DNA from 3 places in the Citricoccus sp. NPDC079358 genome. Region 1 is predicted to be linked to each of the others. Evidence: predicted binding sites of a transcription regulator. Region 1 holds the regulator's gene; each other region holds the start of a gene.

Region 1 (4,449 bases):
TACGTGGCGCGGCACCTGCCGAAGCCGGGCCGGTTCGCCGCCCCCGAGAGCTATGACGAATTGGAGGCACTGCTCCGGGCGTCCGGCGGCGGTGCCCTGTGCCTGTTCTCCTCCAAGCGGGCCGCCGAGGACGCCGCCACCGAGATGCGCACCCGGCTCGGGCCGAAGCCCACGATCCTGTGCCAGGGCGACACCACGCTGACCGCCTTGGTGCGGCAGTTCGCCACGGAGGAGGACACGTGCCTGTTCGGGACCATGAGCCTGTGGCAGGGCGTGGACGTGCCCGGCGAGTCCTGTCGGCTGGTGGTCATCGACCGAATCCCGTTCCCGCGACCGGACGATCCTCTCTCCACGGCGCGGTCCAGGGACATCAGCCGCCATGGCGGCAACGGTTTCATGGCGGTCTCCGCCTCCCACGCGGCGGTCCGCCTGGCGCAGGGTGCCGGCCGACTCATCAGAACCGCGACGGACCGCGGTGTCGTGGCTGTCCTCGACTCGAGGCTGGCGACGGAACGGTATGGGTCGTTCCTGCGCTCGACCCTGCCGGACTTCTGGCCCACGGCCGATCCCTCGGTGGTGCGGGGCGTCCTGGAACGGCTCCGTCCCGGTGACTAGCGGATCAGCATCTCCAGGGCGCCGACCGTGCGAATAGCCCGCCATTCGAGGCCGGGGGCCGGGCTCCAGGCGGGCCAATCCACCGACCATCCGCCGTCGGGGTCCTGGGCGGAAGCCAGCCACCGCCGGTCCCGTGACAGCACGGCCGCCGGGACCAGCCCGCCGAGAAGATCGGACGGGAAGGGAACGGTCCACGGATCATGGACCAGGTCGACCGCGTGGAGGCTCTCGTCCTCGGCGCCGCCCTCCACGGGAAGGGAGCCGTCGGCCGAGAGCCGCTCACGGAGCACCGTCAGGACCGGGCTGTCCGCCGAGCCCGCGGGGAGGCCGTCCGCGGCAAGGAACCTCAGTGCGTACTTGGTCTCGTAGGCGGCCAGTCCGCCGTCCGTCGACCCCTGGGACAATCGCAGGCGGCACCAATCGGAAGCGGCCTCGGCCCACCCGCCCGAGAACCCGGTCAGCAGTGCCGCGGCGGCGAAGCCGAAGGTCAGATGCGAACCGCCCGGAACCGGCTGGACCCACGGTGCATGGGGCCACTCGAGAGAGGCCTCGGTGACGAACGGCACGGAACCATCCACCCCGGAGGTCGAGGCCACGTATTCCAGTCCAGAGCGCACCCAGGGGTGCTCGGCCAGATCCCAGCCGGCCAGGAGATCCAGGGCCGTCAGGGTGGAGAGCGCCTCACTCCTCGGTGATCGCACATCGGGTTCGAGGCCGTGGCCGAAACCACCGTCCGGATTGCGGTATGCCCCCAGGGCGGCCAGGACGCCCTCGGGTCCGCCCCCATGGAGCAGCAGGTCCACCCGACGGCGTTCGAGCAGCCGCCCGTGTGTATAAACGAACTCCTCGGCATCCGCCACGCGGACGCCGGGCGGCAGGGGCCGATGGTTCATGGGGCTCAGAGCGCCCGGAGTACCGTGACGACCTTGCCCATGACCGTCGCCTCGTCGCCGAGGATGGGCTCATACGCAGAGTTCTGTGGCAGCAGCCAGGTGTGGCCGTCTCGCTGCCGGAAGGTCTTCACCGTGGCCTCGTCGTCGAGCAGGGCGGCGACGATGTCCCCGTTCAGTGCGTTGTTCTGCTGGCGCACGACCACCCAGTCGCCGTCGCAGATGGCGGCATCGACCATGGAATCCCCGGAGACCTTCAGCATGAACAGCTCGCCTTCGCCAGTCAGCTGGCGCGGCAGGGTCATGACGTCCTCGACCTGCTGATCGGCGAGGATCGGCCCACCGGCGGCAATCCTGCCCACCAGCGGAACCGGTACGGCATCACCCTCGGCGGCCCCGGTGTGCAGGGTCCTCACCGTCCCCACCGGCGTGGCGGTCGAATCGGGGGCCGCGGCAGCCGACTCCGTCGAAAGAGCTCGGCCGTTCTCGTCCAGCAGGACCTCCATGGCACGCGGGCGGCCCGGATCCTTGCGGAGGTAGCCCAGTTTCTCGAGTTGACCCAGCTGATGGGTGACCGAGGAGAGGGATGCCAGGCCGGCGGCATCCCCGATCTCCCGCATGGACGGCGGGTAGCCGTGCGCGGCAATAGCCGAACGGATGGATCCGAGGATGATCCGCTGACGATCGGTGAGGGGCCGGACGCTGGGAACGCGGTGCGGGTCCGGGGCGGGAGTGGAAATCCGGGGGGCCATTCGACCATCCGTTCTTATCGTGTCCGTCGGTCTTGGTGAGGTGTCTCGTGCTGGGTCGCTGGCTTTGACGATACCGGAGTCACAGCCTCGATTCAAAGATATGTTCGAAGTTTTCTTGGCATGTTTCGAACAGGCGTGCTAGACATGACGTCGAAGCAGTCGAACACACGTTCTAGACGGCCCGGGGATCCGGGAGGAGAGGCAGAAGAGCATGAGCACTGCAGCATCGGTCCAGACCCGCACGACCGGCTCCGCCGGATTCCACCTGAACCGCCGTGGTCGTTTCCTCTTCGTGGGGTTCCCCGTCATCCTCCTGTCAGTCCTGGCCGCCGCGGCCGCTGTCTTCTTCGGCGCCCACGGGGTGGCCCCGGCGTCCGCGTCGGCCGACGAGTCGGCGGCAGCCGTGGAGACCCTCACGGTGAACTACGGCGACACCCTGTGGGCCATCGCCGGGCGCACCGCCCCGGAATCGCCCCGTCATGAAGCCATCCTGCGCATCGGCGAACTGAATGACCTCGACGGTGGTGAGCTACAGCCCGGCCAGGTGTTGTTCGTGCCCGCCGGGGCCTGAGCCCCGGCTGGACCTGGCTGCGGCGCCGAGGATTCGATACCCTCCGACCGGCCGGTAGGATGGCCTCGGTCCGTGGTGGGGCGGATCCATTGCTGATGACGGGGCACGCATGGGGAACAAGCGCAAGCAGATGAAGTCTGTGGCGACCCCGGTGGCCTTTTCCGCCATCGGTGCGCTGGTGGCCACCGGCGCCTTGCTCTATCCCGGCTTCGACACCGCTGACCTCGAACTGCATGATGCAGGCATCTGGGTCACCCACAACAGCGGGGGATACGTCGGCCACCTGAACCACGAGTCCGCCATCCTGGACGGTGGTTTCCGGCCCCCGATGGAGGGCGTCGAGCTCCATCAGGAGGATGTCACCGCCCTCATGCTGGATCCGGCATCCGGTGCCCTGACGTCCATTGACACGACTGCGATGGCCGCCGGTGATCAGGTCATGCTGCCGGCCACCCAGGACTTCGCGCTCGGGGCGGGCATCATCTCCGCCAGCAACCCCGCGGAAGGGGCCGTATACGCCGGGACGGTGGACCCGACGCCCCAGATCTCCGGGGACGAGCCACTCTACGAGGCTGAGGGGACCGTGACGTCGACGACGACGGTGGGCGGTGAGGTGTTCGTGGCCGACCTCGGTCAGGCCACCGTGATCCGCTTCGGGCGTGAGGATGAGTCGTCCGGGGCCCTGGTGGAGACCGGCCGGGACCGCGTCGACGGCCTGTCCGGCATGCAGGAACCGCAGTTGGTGGCCGTGGGTGACGTTCCCGTGGTGGTGGATTCCTCCTCCGGCACCCTGTCCTGGCCCGGTCACGTCGTGGAGGATGAGCGACTGGTGGGTGCGGTGCCGCAGCCGTCCGGTCCAGAGGCAGACCAACTGGCCTTGTCCACGGAGCGGGAACTGCTCACCGTGGGACTGTCCAGCGGTGAGATCCGGTCCCTGAGCATCGTCCCGCCCACGGACCCCTCCGCCGGATCGACCACGGCCGCCGGTGCCGCGGGCAGTGTGGCGGCGACGGCGCCCGTCCGGGTCGCCGGGTGCCTGCATGCCGCCTCGGCCGTCACCGGACACTACCTGCAGGACTGTGAGGGTGAAGAGCAGGATCAGGTGGTGCCCGTCCCGGACCTGCAGGCCGGCGCGGAGCTGGTCTTCCGGGTGAACCGTGATGCCGTCGTCCTCAATGACACGACGTCCGGGACCAACTGGATGGTCCTGGATCAGATGAAGGTCGTCGCCAATTGGGACGACCTCGAGCCGCCCCAGGGTGAGGGCGAGGAGACGGAAGAGGAATCCGACGAGGTCACCCAGGAGACCGCCCTGCCGGAACGGCAGGAGGAGAACAGGCCGCCGGTGGCAGAGGATGACAGTTTCGGCGTGCGTGCCGGGCGCACCACATCGTTGCCCGTCCTGTTCAATGACTCCGATCCCGATGGTGACGTCCTGACGGCCTCCCTCGAGGGCGATCAGCCTCCGGTGGGGACGGTGCAGGAGATCATCGACGGTATCGGCATGCAGATCGTCGTCCCCGAATCCGCGAGCGGCCGGGCCGAGGTGACCTATGTGGCCGATGACGGGCGTGGCGGCACGGACACGGCACAGGTGTCCCTGCGGGTGGTGCCGGACAGT
Region 2 (4,449 bases), on a different contig from region 1:
GTGAGACCGCCGGCGTGTGAGACCGCTGGGGGACGGAGGGCCTACCGGCGGATCGGAGGGCCTGCCGGCGGACCGGAGGGCCTGCCAGAGGAGGCGGGGGGCCCGCCAGGGGAGGCAGCAAGTGTAGTGGTGGTTGACCTCTCGGCCAGCGGGACGCGACGGCCAGCCCGTCCCCTTGTTAGGTTGGTGGCATGCTCATCGTCGAAGAGATGTTCCTGCTGCTGACCAAGGACCACGGCACGGCCGGGCGAGCGCGGGGATACCGCCGCTACGGACTCGCAGCGGCCGCCCTCGCCGATCTCGCCGACCTCGGCACGATCGAGATCGCCCGGGAGGGCAAGGACCCGCAGGTGACCGTGGTGCGGGCCGGGATGACCGGCCAGGGCCCGCTGGATGCCATTTTGCCGGCCTTGGACGCGATGTCGGGACAGAAGATCTCCACCCTGGTGGGCCGTTCCCAGCTCAATCCGGACACGGCGGTGGGTCGGAGCCTGGCACGGCAGGGCATCGTCTCCGAGGAGTCCAGGATCCTCCGCGGACCCCGTTTCATCACCACCAGCCCCGCCCAGGAGATCGCTCTGCGTGAGCGGCTAGGTCAAGTCCTGGCAGGCGACCGCCAGGCGACCCGCGCCGAGGCGACGGAACTCGGCCTCCTCAAGGCCCTCAACGTGGCCCACGGCCTGCTGGGACCGGCCCGCGGCCAGTTGGACCGTCGCGAGTTGCCCCGGCGCATCGAGGAGATCGCCCAGGGGATTCCGTTCGTGGAGGCCGTCGAACGCCGGGTGGACCCCTTCACCGCGTCCACCATGGCCACGGTCGCCACCAACGCCGGCTGAGAATCCACAGACCCCGAGCCCATCCCGCCTCGGTCCTCATTCAGTCCCGAGCCCATCCCGCCTCGGTCCTCATTCAGTCCCGAGCCCATCCCGCCTCGGTCCTCATTCAGTCCTGACTCCAGCCCTCGCCCCAGTTCTGGCCGCAGCCCTCATTCGGTTCTCCCTCCAGCTTTCGCCCCATTCCCGGGCAACCGCGTACGCATCTCTTGGCCTGCCTCGTCCTCAACGCTGTTCTCCACGCTGTCCTCCACACCGCCCAGCTTGAGGCGCGCCAACCACATCTCGAGCCTTCAGCGCCTAACTCGTCCGCCACTCGTGTTCGAATACCAGTACTAGTCCATCATGGCTGGTGGAAAACGGTTCAAGGGCACAGGACGGGAGGAGCCATGGCAGATAGTGATGAGCTGGCTGAGCTGCCCCTGCCCGAGCTATTGGCGCAATCCCGCGCCTTGGCCGCCGAACTCTCCTCTCGATTGGCTGACCCAAGACTGGCGGACCGATTGCCCCGCCTCCGGCGGGACCCGGCAGAAGACCGTAGCGCTGACTGGGGCCTCTACGCCCATGCGGACCGTCCCACCCCTGAGGTAGACGGTTTCGGGGACTCGGACGATTCCGACAGAGCCGGGGCGCGGGGCGGGGATATGCACATCGGCAGAGCTTCAGACTCCGGGGACGCCTCGGTCATCGACGATGAACCGGGCAATCATGATGATGCGGACTCCCCCTGCCGCGAGAATGTGGCCGGGTCCTTGCCGGAGTTGCACGTAGGCGTGGAGTCACTGGCGCGCGCCATCGACTCCGCGCGGACTGCCCTGGCCGGGCACACTGACCGGATTTTCGAGGCACATCAACTTCGGGAGGAAGTGTTGGGCATCCCGCCCGGAAAGTGTGCCTTCAGGAATGGCGCCGAATACCTGCGCGATCTCTTGCGGATCGACCGTCGCGAGGCGAAGGCCCGGCTGGCCCGGGCCACCCACACCATGGCGTCGCTGACACTGGACCGAACCACCGTGATACCCGCCGGTATGCCGGTCCTGTCCGAGGCGGTGCAGAAAGCCGAGCTGGGCGAAGCCGCGGTGGACATGATCGTGGGAACGATCGCCTCCGCCCAACGCGAGGCCGTCCTGGCAGACACGGCTCCCGGAACGGTAGACGGCCTTCTCGCGGACGGTGAACGGCTGCTCGTCGCCCAGGCCCGGGATCTGGATCCGGACACGCTGAGAAAGGTATGCACGCACTGGCGGCAGCGATTCGAAGCCGTGGTCAATCCAGACGGTTCCGAACCGACCGACGCCCAGCTCAAGGCCATGCAGGGCCTGTTCTACCGCGGTCCGGGCAAGGGGCTGCATCAGTGGACACTGCTGGCCAGCGACGCCCAGCATGAGGTCCTCACAACGGTGGTCTCCGCTTCATCCAGTCCTCGGAAGACACACTCAGACTGCAGGATGGACGCGAAGGGTCAAACCCATGACCGCAGCGGCACGAGTATTGGCACCGACACCGGCACCGTTGACACGATTGATGTGGATGGTTCAACTGAACTGGCCGCGAATGAGGCCCTCGACGGACGCAGCCGGGCTCAGCGAGAACTCGACGGGCTCGTCAGTGCTTTGACGGGCGCGCTGGCCCTGGTCGGCATCGGTCCTGAGACGGGGAGCGACGCTGACGGCCGCAGCATCGGGAACACCAACTCGACGGGCAACGCCCACCCTGGACCAAGGGGTCGGGCCCGGCCCCAGATCATTGCGGTCATCGACTACGAAACCCTGTTCGCCCGATTCGGCGCTGCGGACGACGTGCATTTCGACGAACGGACTCCACGAAGCGGCTCGAACGAATCATCCGGACTCCTCGGTCCACCCGGTCCATCGGGGCCATCCGGGCCATCTGGTCCCCCGGATTCCCCGGGTCCACCGGGTCCACCGGGTCCACCGGGTCCACCGGGTCCACCGGGTCCACCGGGTCCACCGGGACTCCATGATCGGATGATCTCGACCATGTCCTACGTGGGAGACGTCAATCCAGAGACGATCCGACAGCTCGCGTGCGAGGCCGATCTGATCCCGGTCGTGCTGGGCGGCAGCGGCGAGGTCCTGGACGTGGGCCGATCCAAACGGTTGTTCACGCCTCAACTCAGGCGCGCCATCACCGCTCGGGACGGAGGTTGCACGGCACCCGGCTGTTCGATTCCAGCACCGTGGTGCGAGGCCCACCACATCCACCACTGGGAGGACGGCGGTCCGACGTCGGTGGAGAACGGGGCGCTGCTGTGCTCACACCACCACCACGCCGTTCACGCCGGAGCCTGGGAGATCTCCGTCCGCCGGGGCATCCCGTGGTTCGTCCCGGCCCGGTACCTCGACCCCGAACGCCGGCCCCGCCGCAACTTCTATTGGCGTCCCGGCCGGGCGGCCTAGACATGATGCCCCAGGGTCAGGATGCGTGAGCCGCTCAGCGAGACCCGGCTAGTGCTGCACGATCGGCTGGTAGCCGGAGGAGCGCAGCCGGCCCAGGACCTGCTCGGAGTGCTCGGGCCCCCGGGTCTCCATGTCGATCGTGATCGTCACGTCCCCCATGCTGAGGGAGCCGCCGATGCGACTGTGGTCCACCCGGGTGACGTTGGCCTCGGTCTCGGAGATGATCCGGGAGATGTTGGACAACTCGCCGGGACGGTCTCGCAGGGAGATCTTGACGGTCAGGTAGCGGCCGCCCGCGGCCAGGCCGGACTGGATGACCTTGAGCATCAGCATCGGGTCCACGTTGCCGCCGGAGAGCAGCGCCACGGTGTGCTGGGACTCGATCCCGAGTTCGGCCAGCTTGCCCTCCAGCAACGCGGCCACGCCCACCACGCCGGCGGGCTCGACCACCATCTTGGACCGCTCCAGCAGGAACACGAGAGCGTTGGCGATCGCGTCCTCGGACACGGTGACGACTCCGTCCACGAGTTCCTTGATGATCTGGAAGGGAATCTGACCGGGCTTGCCCACGGCGATGCCGTCCGCGATGGTCGACACATGGGAGAGGGGCACCACGGCGTCTGCGGCCAGCGACGGCGGGTATGCCGCGGCGTTCTCCGCCTGGACGCCGATGATGTTGATGTGCCGGCCCTGACGGCGGGCCATCTCCTTGACGGCCACGGCCACGCCAGCGAGCAGGCCGCCGCCGCCGATGCCCATCACCAGCGTGTCCACCTCCGGATCCTGTTCGAGGATCTCCAGACCGATCGTGCCCTGGCCGGCTACCACGTCGGCATTGTCGAAGGGATGGATGAACACGGATCCGGACTCGTCCGCATACCGCTGCGCCTCGGACAGGGCCTCATCCACATTGTTGCCGTGCAGCTTCACCTCGGCGCCGTGGTCCTTCGTGGCCTGCAACTTCGGCAGGGCGACGCCGCGTGGCATGAAGATCGTCGCCTTGATCCCCAACTTGGACGCCGCCAGGGCCACCCCTTGAGCGTGGTTGCCGGCGGAGGCCGCCACCACGCCGCGGGCGCGCTCGTTCTCGGAGAGCTTAGCCATCCGGACGTAGGCACCGCGCACCTTGAATGAGCCGGCGCGCTGCAGGTTCTCGCACTTGAGGTGGACCACCGAGCCGGTGAGCCGGCCCAGGG
Region 3 (4,449 bases), on a different contig from region 1:
GGCGCCGTGGGCCTTACAGAAGCCGAAGGAGCCGAAGGCGTGCAGCGTCCCCCAGACCTCGTCCACGACCTTCGGCGGATAGTTCCTCGCCAGCGCCGTCGACCGGAAAAACTCCTCCACCACACCCTCCTGCGGCCCACCGATCTGACGGCGGAACTCATCGGCCTGGGCCAACCCACAGCCGGTCATCACGTCGAAGGTCCGCAGTACCTGTTCGTGGAACACCGTCACCCCGTGCGTCTCGGCCAGCACGGGTTCCAGGTCCGGGTGGGGATACCGTGCCTGAGAGAAACCGTGGCGTTGCTCAAGGAAGGGCCGCACCATGTCCGACTGCATGGGCCCAGGACGGAACAACGAGATGTCGATGGTCAGGTCATTGAATTCGACGGGCGCCAGCTTCCCGATCAGCTCACGCTGACCCGGTGACTCGATCTGGAAGATGCCCAGGGTGTGCGTGGTGCGGATCAGGTCGAAGGTCGGCTCGTCATCGAAGGGCACCAGCTCGAGGTCCACGGTCTCCCCCGTGGTCCGCTCGATCTCGGCCAGGGTGTAGGCGATGGTCGACTGCATCCTGACACCGAGCACGTCGAGCTTGAGCATGCCCATGGGATCCATGTCGTGCTTGTCGAACTGACTCATCGGCAGGTCGATCCCGGAAGGCTGCAGCGGCGTCCGGTCCAGCAGGGTGGCGTCTCCGAGGATCACCCCGCACGGGTGCATGGCGATGTGCCGCGGCAGCCGGTCCAGTCGCTCGGTGAGGTCCACCAGCAGGTCCAATTGCTCCTGTCCGGCGGCCCGGCCTGATTCGACCTGCTCCGCGAAACCGCGCAACTCCGGCATCCGGTCCATGGCCTCACGGAAGCTCGACGCCGAGAACCGCCACAGTTGCTTGGCGATCGTGTCCACCTGCCCCGGTTCCATGCCGAGCGCCATCCCGGCGTCACGCACCGCTCCTCGCGCGCGGTAACCGTTCTGCATGCTCATGAGCGTGGTGCGTTCAGCCCCGAAACGCTCAAACATCGCATGGTAGACGTCGTGACGGCGGGCCGATTCCACATCGATGTCGATGTCCGGCAGAGTCGAGCGGTCATTGGAGAGAAAGCGTTCGAAGATCAGCTCATGCTGCATGGGGTCCACGTTGGAGATCCGCAACAGGTAATTGACCAACGACGAGGCCCCGGATCCGCGCGCCGAGACCCGCACCCCCATCTTCTCGATCATCTCCACCACCTCGGCCACGGTCAGGAAGTAGCTGGCGAAACCGAGCCGGTTGATGATGCCCAACTCATGCTCCAACCGCTTCTCCAGGTCCTGGCCGGCGGTCGACGACGCAAAGCGGGTGCCTCTGTAGAGGTCCGGGAAGCGGTCGGCAACCCTGCCGAAAGTGCGGTCCCGCAGCGCAGTGACCGGGTCCCCGGTGATCCCGATGACCGAGGCCTCCGGCACGGTGGGCCGCATCCAGCCCAGATCCGGACCGGGGTCCATCCGGCAGGCATCGGCGAGGGCATGGGTGTCATCCAGCAGGGCTGTGACCCCCTCGGCACTACCCCCGGCCCGCCCCTCCGTCCCGGACCCCGCCGCCTCGCAGATCTCCAGGGCGATCCGGTGCATGGATCCCGCAGGCTTCAGCCAGCCCTGCCCGTTGGGCTGTAAGTCGGTGAGGGCCTCGAGGGAGCTCAGGGCCCGGGCGGCGTCGAGGACGTCCGCGGTGGCGGCCCCGTCCGGCGTCGCATAGCGCACCGCGTTGGTCAGCACCGCCGGCACCCTGGTCTCCCGTGCGGCGCGCAGCATCTTCACGGCGTGGGCGGCTGACAGCTTCTCCCCCGGTGCAGAGAGATGGCAGACCACCCCCACCCGCAGGGATCCGGAAGGCAGCGCGGCCTTCCACCGGCGCAGCAGCGCCCGGCCGGCCGTGTACTTGCGGGCGGCCATCAGCTGCCCGACGTCGGATCCCGGCCCCAGCAGCACGAACAGTTCCGGTGGGGCACCGTGGTGCCTGCCGGCGGACCACTCGGCCAGTTCGGCCATCGTGACGTACGGCGTTCCCCCGGCAGAGCCACCCGTGGTGTGGGCGTGTGCTGCCGAGATGAGCCGGACCAGGGCCCGGTACCCCGTGCCCTGCGTGCCGCCTCGGGCCAGCACGACCACCCGGCCGGCGGGATTCGACCGCCGTTGACCCCAGGCCACCGCGAGGTCCACCCCGATCACCGGGTCCAGCCCCTGCTCCAGGCAGGCGCTGACATGCTTGGCCATGCCATAGAGCCCGTCCCGGTCAGTGCAGGCCAGCACCTCCGCGCCGTCCGCGGCGGCGGCTGCGGCCAGCTCAGCGGGCCAGGACACCCCGTAATGGGAGCTGAAGGCACTGGCCACGTGCAGATGCGGAAAGCCCGGGGCTGTGCCCATCAAGCACTCTCCTTGAGTCGCACTGCGGCGCCGTCATGGACGCGGACCAGCCGCCAGCGACCGGAGTCGACATGGCGGGAGAGGTCCAAGGTCAGCAGCGGTGCGCTGCGTGCCTTCTCCAGGCGCACCTGGACCCGCCAGACCTCGTGATCCACCAGACCGGCACCGCGGCCCCGCTCGGCCCGGCGCTCCTCGGTCCACCACTTGCGCCGCTCGTACCAGCGCACCGGCTCGGCCGCCAGTGCGTAGATCCGGCCGTTCCATTCCAGGCGCTTCGGGTCCCCTGCCGTGGTGCATTCAACGGCGACCGATTGAGTGAAGATTCCCATGGGACGTGATTCCTACCCTGTTCTTGTCGTGACTTCTCATGCCGTTTCCGCCCTCCGGCACATGACCGGCGGGTTCGTCCGGGAGCAGCCCGGGCCGGCGTCGTGCCCTGCCGTCTGGGAAGGAACGGCGGGCCCGAAACCGGGGCTGTCCGGTGGGGCGGTGGGAAGTGAAACGGCCGACGGGAAGACCCGGCCGCACCCCACCATGGTATTAGGACATGTGTTCTAACACCAAGAATGAGGCTATGAGGAAGGTGGGACGCGATAAGCGTCCGGTCAGAAAACCGTCAGTTGATGGGCTTCACATACTTCGGGAAGGCCAGCGGCTCGTCGAGTTTCTGGGGCTCCGGGTTCATGTCCAGACCCAGATCCTTGGCGAAGACCAGGCGGGTGCCGTCGTACACCCGCTTCGAGTTCTCGTTGAGCTCGAAGACCCGGGCACCGCGCAGGGTGTGCTGGTCCCAGGTACCGTCGTTCAGGCCGTAGGGGCCGAAGCCGGTGCCCGGACCGTAGCCCAGCTCGATGCCGTAGTAGTTGCCCATGTAGGTGTTGATGTGGTCATGGCCGCTGTACATGCCGAGGACGTCGCCGCGCTCGAAGGCGGCCGCGTAGATGCCGGAGTTGAACAGCCCGGTGTACACGCCCTCGTTCTTGACCCCCACGATGCCGTGGCGCTCCGCGGCCGCCGCGTGGCCGGCGTCGTCCGAGGTGAACTGCTGGCCGAACCACATGTGGTGGTGCTCATAGGTCGGGATGTGGAAGTACATCAGGCTCGGCACCTTCTGGCCGTAGCGCTCCTCCGTCTCCTTCGAGAGCTCGTTGTACCAGCGGATCTGCTCGGGGCGGATCCAGTCGTACCCCATGAGCCCCTCATGCGACTGGCCGGCGGGGTTCTCCTCGGCGTAGCGGCCCGAGTCGAGTAGCCAGATGCCGAACCTTGGACTGCGACCGCGGGAGCCGCGGACCAGGAGCTGGCCGTTGGAGGAACCGAACAGCCCGTCCTCGTCGGTGGGGTTCAGGTTGTGCTTGTACTGGCGGATGAACTCCACCATCTGCGGCTCGAACACCGTGGTGCCGGCCTGCTCGGTGGAGTCCTCGTCGTGGTTCCCGAAGGTCAGGGCCCACTTGACGCCCCGGGACTCCATGGGCATCACCACATTGTTGATGGCCTGGTAGACCTCGCGGTTGGTGGTGGGGCCTCCGGTGATCACGTCGCCGTTGATGAGGGCGAAATCCGGCTCCTCCTGGTCCAGTACCTTCCCCATGAAGTCCAGGGTGCGGCGGTCCGTCAGGTGGTCGTCCTGGGTGTCGTTGAACTGGATGATCTTGAACCGGCCGTTGCGGTTGAAGGACAGCGGCATCCGACGGCTGCGCTTCTCCTTGCCCCTGCCGGCCGCGGGCTGCACTCCGGCGGCATGGGCCGCCGTCGGCAAGGAGCCGAGGACCCCGGCGGCGGCCAGCGCCCCGCCGCCGGCCAGCATGCGGCGACGACCGACTCCAGGGGGCTCCGGGGACGGCTGCGTGATGGACGAGTCGGACGGATTCTGCTCGGTCATGGTTCCCCCTCGGGACAAGGCGACGCCGCGGACTGCGGCGCTCCACAAACTAGAGAGCCCTCCTGAACTCCACATGGCGCAGAGCCGAAGCGTGGAACCACTACCTGTGGGTAGAACTTCACCGCATTGTCAGCGAATTCACAGCTGGGAGAGCGAGGGGC

The links. The regulator LexA, encoded in region 1, represses DNA repair genes until DNA is damaged. The targets are predictions, from matches to a motif close to TCGAACANNTGTTCGA.
Region 2: AB0333_RS08330 (HNH endonuclease signature motif containing protein) is a predicted target of LexA. The motif match lies at 1,156-1,171, and genes of this name have one in related genera.
Region 3: AB0333_RS14130 (DUF6504 family protein) is a predicted target of LexA. The motif match lies at 2,945-2,960, and genes of this name have one in related genera.

Annotation. Positions count from the first base shown of each region.
Region 1 is NZ_JBFBLI010000010.1:44,793-49,241, forward strand. Features, by position in the region: gene AB0333_RS12580 (ATP-dependent DNA helicase) at 1-615, shown strand, start outside; gene AB0333_RS12585 (hypothetical protein) at 612-1,508, opposite strand; gene lexA (transcriptional repressor LexA) at 1,514-2,257, opposite strand; gene AB0333_RS12595 (LysM peptidoglycan-binding domain-containing protein) at 2,469-2,828, shown strand; gene AB0333_RS12600 (Ig-like domain-containing protein) at 2,938-4,449, shown strand, end outside.
Region 2 is NZ_JBFBLI010000005.1:146,917-151,365, forward strand. Features, by position in the region: gene AB0333_RS08325 (GPP34 family phosphoprotein) at 192-836, shown strand; gene AB0333_RS08330 (HNH endonuclease signature motif containing protein) at 1,223-3,253, shown strand; gene ilvA (threonine ammonia-lyase) at 3,302-4,449, opposite strand, start outside.
Region 3 is NZ_JBFBLI010000013.1:1,739-6,187, forward strand. Features, by position in the region: gene dnaE (DNA polymerase III subunit alpha) at 1-2,403, opposite strand, end outside; gene AB0333_RS14130 (DUF6504 family protein) at 2,403-2,732, opposite strand; gene AB0333_RS14135 (metallophosphoesterase family protein) at 3,020-4,288, opposite strand.